One region of the Paenibacillus sp. SORGH_AS_0306 genome, then DNA from elsewhere that is predicted to be linked to it. Evidence: riboswitches for the same ligand, from Rfam matches in the RefSeq annotation. Region 1 holds a riboswitch; each other region holds the start of a gene.

The links. A riboswitch is a leader RNA that binds a small molecule or an ion and turns the genes downstream of it on or off. The one in region 1 is predicted to bind cyclic di-AMP.
Region 2: it holds a riboswitch for cyclic di-AMP, as region 1 does, so the genes downstream of both, kdpF (K(+)-transporting ATPase subunit F) here and QE450_RS20355 (resuscitation-promoting factor) in region 1, are expected to answer to the same signal.
Region 3: it holds a riboswitch for cyclic di-AMP, as region 1 does, so the genes downstream of both, QE450_RS19210 (hypothetical protein) here and QE450_RS20355 (resuscitation-promoting factor) in region 1, are expected to answer to the same signal.

The regions. Positions count from the first base shown of each region.
Region 1 covers NZ_JAUTBP010000001.1:4,602,849-4,606,133, reverse strand. The annotation lists gene rsmA (16S rRNA (adenine(1518)-N(6)/adenine(1519)-N(6))-dimethyltransferase RsmA) at 1-52, opposite strand, end outside; gene rnmV (ribonuclease M5) at 54-602, opposite strand; gene QE450_RS20355 (resuscitation-promoting factor) at 800-1,918, opposite strand; cyclic di-AMP (ydaO/yuaA leader) riboswitch at 2,242-2,465, opposite strand; gene QE450_RS20350 (TatD family hydrolase) at 2,661-3,285, opposite strand, start outside.
Region 2 covers NZ_JAUTBP010000001.1:1,621,731-1,625,015, forward strand. The annotation lists gene QE450_RS07305 (carboxypeptidase regulatory-like domain-containing protein) at 1-447, shown strand, start outside; cyclic di-AMP (ydaO/yuaA leader) riboswitch at 751-955, shown strand; cyclic di-AMP (ydaO/yuaA leader) riboswitch at 1,018-1,199, shown strand; gene kdpF (K(+)-transporting ATPase subunit F) at 1,448-1,528, shown strand; gene kdpA (potassium-transporting ATPase subunit KdpA) at 1,548-3,218, shown strand.
Region 3 covers NZ_JAUTBP010000001.1:4,345,220-4,348,504, reverse strand. The annotation lists gene QE450_RS19215 (hypothetical protein) at 1-430, opposite strand, end outside; cyclic di-AMP (ydaO/yuaA leader) riboswitch at 842-1,019, shown strand; gene QE450_RS19210 (hypothetical protein) at 1,140-1,535, shown strand; gene QE450_RS19205 (oxidoreductase) at 1,617-2,354, shown strand; gene QE450_RS19200 (hypothetical protein) at 2,400-2,720, shown strand; gene QE450_RS19195 (hypothetical protein) at 2,744-3,285, shown strand, end outside; gene QE450_RS19190 (GNAT family N-acetyltransferase) at 3,283-3,285, shown strand, end outside.

The sequences.
Region 1 (3,285 bases):
TTATAATTTCTTTGGTGCGTTTGGGTGTCGCTATATCTAGTCGTTCATCCATATTATTGTTCTTCCTCCGCTTCCATTTGTGAAAGTGCTGCTGCAAATTCTTCACGGCTTATTCCAAAAATGCGCAAACGCTTATGGAACTGTTTTCCGTTGCCATACCCTATCCCTAACAAGTTGCCCATTTTCATTCTTCGCTCTGCTGCATCTGGCTGCATTACCAGTCCTGTCATAATCAAGTCTTCCCAATCGATCAAAATCTCTGCTTCTGGCATTTCAGAATGTACACGTGCAAGTGCTTCACGAATCGCTTCAGGCGAAGCATTCTCAACACCGATATCACCTTTGAGCGTAGCTTCGCTTTCAGGAATAAAAGCATGTTTACAACCAGGTACTTTCTGCGCGACGATCTTACGTATCCGTTCACCAGCAAAATCAGGATCTGTTAATATGATCACACCGCGGCGTTCTTGAGCTAACTTCACCCGACGAATAACATGAGCTCCAATCGCTGAACCACCAGTTTCGATCGTATCCGCGTCTACAGCTCGTTTAATCGCTACTGTATCGTCTCTACCTTCCACCACAATCACTTCTTTAATCACGTTGATTGTACGCTTCCCTTCACTCTGTAAATAATGACCTCTATCTATTCACTATAAATTGATCTTAACAGAACAAAAAGAAGAGGAATATTCCTCTTCTTTTTGTTTTCCTTATTCACGCTCATGGTTAATATTATTTATATCATATAACAGATGACTGGGCTTAAGCAATGGCGTTATCCCAATCAACACCCTGACTAGGGTTTAACCGGACCAATTACATATACAGTGTAACCGGATTTACGTCCAAATGCTCTTGCTTGGCTCAAGCTGTCTATATATACGTCGATTTTATTACCGTTAATAGCACTACCGGTATCTTCAGCACGGCGGAAGCCAATGCCTTCAATGTATACCCACCATCCCATAGGAATGACACTCGTATCGACTGCAATCGTACGACCTTCTGTTACACGTGCTCCAGAAGCAGTCACTGTACCTAGACCAGGTTCTTGAGACGAATAAGCAGTAAGAGATACATTGTTCAGTACTTTCGCATAAGAAAAATCTACACCTGCTTTGGAAGTACTATTACTGGAACCTCCACTAGATGATGCAGCTGCAAGAAGCTTAGGCTCTTCTTTTTTGGTACCTATTGCTACAATCTTATCTTGCACTTTTGCGGTTGTTTTTTTATCAACCATACGTTTGGAGACGAATTCTCCATCTTCGTATACTTTCTCGATGTATTGAACCACTTTACCTGTTTGACCACTTTGTACTAACTTTGTTTTACCTTCAACCATAGAAGCATCGGTTTTTTTAACAGTTTGATAAGGAATCTTTACAACTTTTTTCGCTACAAACGATTTGGTGCGAACAATCTTGATATCCATATTGTCATGAACTGAAGATTCCATTGCTGGTGTAAGTTGATCTTGACCTGACAATGTTAATCCAGCTTGCTCCAATGTGTTACCAACTGTCTTAGAGGTGGTATAGATTTTCTTCGTACCACCATCTGCCGTAATGTTTACTGCAACCGCATGGTTAATGTAAACTTTATCGCCATCTTGAAGTGCGCCATTCATCGGCATTGACACTTTATCTTGTGGTGCCACTTTAATTTGATTTTCATCAAGCAGTTGAGAAAGCATCAATTTACGTGTTTCCACGGTTTGTGCTTTGCCGTCAATGACAACAGAAATATTTTTACCCGCTTGATTATAAAGTAGGGACAATAGCATCGCTGCAAGAGCGATAACCAATAATGCAGCCCACAATACATAGCGTAGATTTTGTTGCTTCCAACTCAGCGCATAAGACATGCTGGATGAGCGCGAACCATGGGTTTTTTCGAAAGGAGCAATTGCCACTTCTTCCGTCCTCCTTCATAGTCTCGCCGTCTAGCTGTGACGTAATTGTATATGACGCGACTATATAACAGAATTTTCACAGGCTGATCGTAAGCATAAGATTATCGAATCTGTGTGATAATCTTTCGTGATGTTCAAAAATGCCTGCGCCATGGTCAGTCTAAGGGACATACCTAATATCTGAAAGATCAAGCTTCAAATATCGTATCTCTGTACCTTTTCGTTTTGCCCAAAACAAAAGAAGCCTCTGGAAAAGAGCAAGAGCAACTTTTCCTTGGCTTCCGACGTATTTGAATACAGTTCGGAAAACGTTAGAAAATACGAGGTTGCCTCTGCATCGCTTACGGGGTTAGCTGTCGGATTCGGACACATTGTATTGCTTGCCCTTTGAAGGCTCCTCCGCTCATGGCGCGAGTACCTCCAATTCACCCCATAGACCCTGTAAAAGGAATCATACATAATGACTTCGGTATTCTGATAATAATGGCTTGAAGACATATGTTGGTTCCCCCGTTTTCCTATGCAGGAAACTCAGCGAGACCGAATCATGGAATCTTGCGTGATAACAGCAAGATTAAATCACTGATGAAATAATATCCCGAACCCAACCCTCATGTAAAGCGACGAGCAAGCACGTTTTTCTGAATAAATGGTTAAAAAGTTGTCATATTCTCCGATTTTTTGATGATAATTTATTCATATATCCGTTTAACGATGTTTTTTGCGTGATTTACTCTGTTTTTCATCGAATGCCAAATCGTTCCAGTGCATTTTTAGTTGTAATTGTACTAATTTCTTCCAGTGATACCCCTTTTAGCGCTGCTGCCGCTTCTGCTACAAGTGTCACATAACCGGACTCATTTCGTTTTCCACGATAAGGATGTGGTGTCAAAAATGGGGAATCTGTTTCAAGTAAAAGACGGTCCATCGGAACCTTTTGTAACACCTCTTTAGGTTGCTTCGCATTTTTGAATGTAATCGGTCCTCCAAACGATAAATGGAAGCCCATATCAAGACACATTTTGGCTGTTTCCCAGCTACCTGAAAAAGAGTGCATCACTCCTCCGACTTCATGTGCATTTTCTTCACGTAAAATCTTTACAATATCTTCGTGTGCATCACGATTATGAATCACAATCGGCATATGAATGGAGCGTGCCAGACCAATTTGTTCACGTAATACTTTGTGTTGCACTTCTTTTGGTGAAGTATCCCAGTGATAATCAAGACCGATCTCACCGATAGCGACTACTTTCTCATGTTTGCATAACGATTCGATCCATTCGAGATCACCAGGTTGCATATGAATCGCATCTACAGGATGCCAACCTATCGCTGCATATATAAATTCGTAACTTTCTACCAAT
Region 2 (3,285 bases), 3.0 Mb from region 1:
CTCACTAAACCATACAAATTATCTGTTAATTATCAGACAGCAGATGTCTCAAGAGTGACTGTTAGTGATATCACTACAGATGGTGGTGTCTATGGATTTATTGATTATGGACAAGGTAAAAAGTGGCGTGTGAAAAGCAATATAGTGATTACTGGTCGTGCATTTGATGCAACAGGTACTCCTGTAGGCAATGCTATAGTAACTACCAATATCACGACTATTTTAAATGGCAAAGTGATTTCTGGAACAGCTACTACGGATGGGTATGGTAATTTTACAATGCCTGTCTATATTAATAACCCGGGTGTAGGACAATATACATTCCAATCTTCTCGGTACAGACATTACTATGATGTAGTCAGAATCCAATTTTTCAACAATGGAAAACAACTCAATTCAGACATCAGCACGTTGTACCATTTTGCTTATGAAATTTATACAGGTTGACATAACAAGGCAAAATGATAGGATGTTGCGTAACAAATGACATAATCGTTTTCAGAATTTACTGCAAAACAATGATTAATATCATGTAACTAAAATAAAAAAGTAGATAAACGATGAAAAAGAGAGAAAATAGGAGCCTGAGATAGATAACTTTTCAATAGTTATCTGAAAATGAAAGCTGTGATGATTCACAGCTTTTTTTGCGTCTTTTCTCAGCTTTACAGTTGACAAGGACAGGCGTATTATTCATTGCAGGCAGTTGATGAATACGATTCAGCAACTGATATAAATGAAGTTTCCAATGTTTGTTGATCGCTGAGTTTTCGGTATTAACCGAAAAACGGGGGAACCAAATTGCGATTTCACAAAACGGTGTGAGAGCCGGAATGTGAATCGTTGGGGTGAATCTGCATACTGACTTAACCATGGTATAGTCAGACAATGCAGTAGGGCGACTCTCACCGCCCGAATCCGACAGCTAACCTCGTAAGCGTGGATTAGGAGAGAAGTGTGAAGCTTGTGCCGATCTGACACAGTGTAATACGACTCTGTGTTTTTTGATATGTTAACAATGTCACAACGCTTAATTTTCATATGCATATGAAAAGCGGGGGAACCAACCGTTGATGAAGATAACTGATACGAAGAGTCAGTTACTACACAACATGGGGTGAATTCCGGTATCTACCGGAACGGGCGATCTTCCAGCCCGAATCCGACAGCTAACTCCGTAAGCGTATAGGGGAGAACTCCTAACCAGCAACTCGGCAGGTACACGATAAGTGTGCGTGTTTGTAGAGGCCTGGGGAAAAGTTCTGCTTTTCTCCAGGCTTCTTTTTTTATGCCTTTTTTAGCAAATGATTACTTACAAAATGAATGCAGGGAGTCTTACACACATGATGGATATACTGATGATTGGTTTAATGGTGATCATGACTTTAGGGTTGAGCGGGTTGCTGCAATGGGCATCTGTAGCTATCGGAGAAAGAAGGAATGAGCGATGACTTGGCTGCTGTGGATTATTATTGGTGGATTAACAATCTATCTATGTTATGCATTGATTTATCCAGAAAAATTCTAATGGGTCAGGGGAGAACATCGTGAGTATCTTTTCATATATCGGAATTGCAGTCACTATTATCATCGCTATACTTATTGCTCGGCCAACCGGACATTATATTGCTTATGCTTTTGAAAATAAACCCAATCGCTTGGATCGTTGGTTTTATCCGATAGAGAAATGGATTTACAGGTTCGGCGGTATCAAAAATGAAAATCAAACATGGAAGCAGTATGCAGGAGCGGTTCTGATCAGTAATTCAGTGATCTTGCTGATTACGTACATGATCTTTCGTTTCCAACATATTTTACCAATGAATCCAGCAGGAATTACTAATATGAGTCCTGATCTGGCATTTAATACAGCGATTAGTTTTATTACAAATACCAATTTACAGCATTATAGCGGAGAAAGCGGATTGTCTTTATTCTCACAGATGACAGCGATCATCTTTATGATGTTTGTATCGCCGGCGACAGGGATTGCAGTCGCTATTGCATTTATTAGAGGAATCACAGGTAAGCCGCTCGGCAATTTCTTTACAGATCTCGTACGAGCAATCACACGAATCTTATTACCATTAGCATTTGTAATGGCAATTGTATTTGTAGGATTAGGTGTACCGCAGACATTGCATACTTTAATCACTGCGCAGACGTTACAAGGAACAGAGCAACAGATTGGTACCGGCCCTATAGGATCATTTCTAGCGATCAAAGAATTAGGTAACAATGGTGGCGGGTATTTTGGAGCCAACTCTGCTCATCCTTTTGAAAATCCGGGAGGATTCAGTAACATGTTACAGATGTTAATGATGTTACTTGTGCCGATGTCACTTCCATTTACGTATGGTAAAATGGTCGGCAACTCGAAACAAGGTAGAGTATTATTTGTATCAATGGTGATGATGTTTGTCGTCATGCTTAGTGTATCTCTTGTCAGTGAATCTCAAGGGAACCCATTGATTAATCAATTAGGTATTCAACATCAGTCTGGATCGATGGAAGGTAAAGAAGTACGGTTAGGTGAAGCACAATCTTCATTCTACTCTGTCGTCACAACCGCTTCAGAGACAGGTGCTGTCAATAACATGCATGACACGTTAACACCTATTGGCGGATTGATTTCACTTGGGAATATGATGCTTAATACGGTATTTGGCGGTTCTGGTGTAGGATTATTAAATATTCTAATGTATGCCATTATTGCTGTGTTCTTATCCGGTCTAATGGTTGGACGAACACCTGAATTTCTCGGTCGCAAAATTGAAGGTAAAGAAATGAAGCTGATTGCAGTCACATTGCTGATTCAACCTTTATTGGTATTAGCGCCAACAGCAATAGCTGTGATGACACAATCCGATACGATTTCTAATCCAGGTTATCATGGATTAACACAAGCGTTGTATGAATTTACTTCATCAGCTGCGAATAACGGATCAGGATTTGAAGGACTAGGCGATAATACACCGTTTTGGAATATTATGACCGGTGTCGTTATGTTTATCAGTCGTTATTTCTCAATGGTAACGTTGTTAGCTGTTGCAGGGTCATTAATGGCGAAAAAACCTGTTCCAGAAACAAGCGGAACATTGCGTACAGATCAAGCATTGTTCGGCGGTATGTTTATTATTTCTGTTATTTTAGTCGGTGCGCTTACGTTTTTCCCGGCAGTTGTACTTGGACCGATTGCAGAAATGCTAACGTTGTAAAAGAAATAGACACACTCATCTCATGATGTAAGATGAGAAAAATAAATGATTGTTACACAATGAGTTA
Region 3 (3,285 bases), 260 kb from region 1:
CTAACAAAAAAGCATGATTCACCAGTATATCAGAAGATGCCCATACATCGGGCGGATCTTGTAGACGATTGCATAGATCAGTTAAAGCCTCTGCCATCACCTGACTACGCACATCTCCCCAGCTAGCATGATGTTGAGCGATATGAGATTGGGCTTGCTCTAGCGAGCATTTTTTCAGCGTAGAGAATACCCGGCACCATTTCACCAGGTCTAAATGTTGAACCTGATCGGTAAACGAATATTCCGCCCAACCGGTAATCCCATGACTTGCTATTTTTAACAGCCCACAATGCAGATACCCATCCATATCAGGTAACGCGAGCAGATGATTATCATACTGAAACACTTCAATCGAATGAATATGATGTGTAGCCAGATCCACCGTGGATACAGTGTTGCTAGCAGGCGCTATCGGCGAAATTAAACTCATCTCAAATCTACACTCCTTCAAATAAAATCGCTATCTCTATACATAGTAAAACCAGATAAATCAGTAGCCGGCACACTTTTTTGATGTCAGATATTGTTAGCAATCATAGTACCGTTAAGGATAGAAGTAAAATCAAATCTAAGCTTTTAATAGGCGTTATATGCTTGAAAATAACGATGTAATCGGATTCATTGGTCTCAATCACGTTCTAATGGCTATCATGCTCGCTGATACAACCGTTTATATAAATACTGCGCAAACAGCAGAAAAAGAAGGATGGAATGATGCAAATAAGAGCATACTGCTCAAAAGATAAAGGAATTGATTCAAATTCACTCCTTATGAAGAGTCAGACTGCTTTACAAACGAAAAAGGCGGGCGTATGATTTCATTCAAGTTCATTACAGCTTAATGGCTGAAAGGCTAAATCTAGACCTTTCAGAAAGCGGGGGAACCATACGAATAGACAGGGTATTACAAGATCTATTCAGGGGTGAATCAGAGACGACAGCTCAGGCTGATCTATCTGTAGGGAGACTCTTACTTCCGAATCCGTCAGCTAACCTCGTAAGCTGCAATAAGAGAGACGACAACAGTCATCTATGCCATATCAGGGGCTTTTTTGCTCCTGTCTTAGAAGCTGATGAAGAGGTCCTCTTCTAACGGCTTTTTTTTGTTGTCTACAATGAGTGGAGGAGCGCGAACACGCATGGAGTACGAACAGGAATTTGTACTGGTATCGCCTGCTACAGTAGCAGGGGAGCAATTTATTCAATTACTCAAAGTTAAAAAAATACCGTTTGCTATTATAGTGAACAGTCAGGCAGATCAGATTCGATTTGAAAAGATAGGTATTGAGCATATTCTGGTAATAGATACTCAGCGACAAGACTTATGGCGTATCCCGCAATTGAATATTGGCAAAATCTATTTATTTGAACGTAGTCTACCGTTATGTTGTCGTTATATCCAGATCTGTCGTGCATGGACATCTGATAAGCTATATGTCATTACAGAAGGTAGCCAATCACGCTTAATTTATCGTGGTTTGGGTGCAGATTATATTATTCATACCAATGGAAGTAGTGCTTCGTTTTTATTATAAAAAAAGACTGCTGATCCAACGATCATTTTATTTTGCAATTTGTCGGTGATATCTTGATAATAAAGAAGATAGAGAACCAAGATGATGCGCAGAATGGAGATGATCGTTGTGATCGGTAAAACAGCACTCGTCGCTGGAGCAACAGGTCTTGTGGGCAAAAAGTTGTTGCGTCAGTTATTAGATAGCACAGAATATACACGAGTGATTGCTCTTGTCCGTGAACCTGTGCAACAACTACAACATCTGAAGTTGCAACAGATCGTAGTGGATTATCATAGATTAGAAGATTATCGAGCAGAGATGAAAGCAGATGATGTCTTTTGCTGTCTCGGTACAACGATTAAGCAAGCAGGAACGCAAGCGCAGATGATCGAGATTGATGTATTGTATCCTGTGTCTGTCGCTATGGTGGCGTACAAACAAGGAGCCAAGCAGTTTATCGTGATCAGCTCGATGGGCGCTGATCCCAAATCCAGTATTTTTTATACACGTACCAAAGGAGATATGGAGCAACGGTTACAACAAGTTGGTTATTCTTCATTATCGATTGTTCGTCCATCCTTATTGCTAGGCAAACGCAAAAATAGCCGCGCAGGAGAGCAATTCGGTGCTGTAGTCTCTCAAGCACTATCATTTCTAATGATAGGTCCTCTCCGCAAATATCGAGGTATCGAAGCAAGTGACGTTGCACGAGCGATGTATCGGATCGCTCAGACCTCCAAGTCAGGTACTCACATATATATGTCAGATCAATTACAACGAATCGCAGACGAGTCCCAGAGTCGCTCTGCTTCGATAAGCAAATCAGCGAGATCGTAGTAGGTTATAGTTCAATTTTTAATTATAGAAATGGAGAATATCAATATGCCTCAGTTAGAACCAAAGCAAGCCGCTTCAATTATCGAAAAATGGATTGCTTTTTACGATATGGATAATGCCAAAGCATGGGATAAAGACGATTATCCTTTTATCCAATCTTCTTGCAAAGTGATGCGAAGCGCTATTCAAGCATTACGTGGAAAAGCACCTGCACCTAATGAACGTCGCAAAATCGTGACTGGACTTGAAGATTGGTTAGATGATTCATTTATGGACGATCCGAATGAATGGGAAAAAGAAAATAAAGCATTTGTGCAAGAAGCATTAGAAGCGATTCAATTTACAATTCAATTTCTACAAAAATAATGAATAACAGGTAGGAGTGCTCTATGCCAGACGGGTATATTCCACTGTGCAGTCGTGTAATTGGCGATTTTTATATTGCATTTGAACCGCACTCCCATAGTCTAAATATCTATATGCACAGACCAGAACCAGCGCTAGAAGTATCTACAGTTGGTTCTAGGAGTCTATCGGATGATCAATCTACCATTCCGCCTGCTTCGATGTTGTTGATCGGGTATCTCAAGGTCACATATTCACAAGCTGCTAAGCCTACCGAGTCAGAAGATGATCCTTCTGAAAAAGGGTGCGGTCTGGATGCGGTCTATATCAGTGATTTTCAAATCTATTTCAATTATCAAGATCTCAAATTAGCTGTACCTGTAATTACGCTGTTGCGAGATACATTATCGGCTGAAGGATATCGTCTACTGGCTGCACATATTTTCAAAAATGAACGCTCCTATGCCAAATTACATCATACGTATATCGAGCGTTGTGGAGCCACGATACGGCGTGAATATAGCGATTATGTCATTATAGAATGGAAATGGAATCCGGCAGATGATGCAGATAGGAGAATAAGATG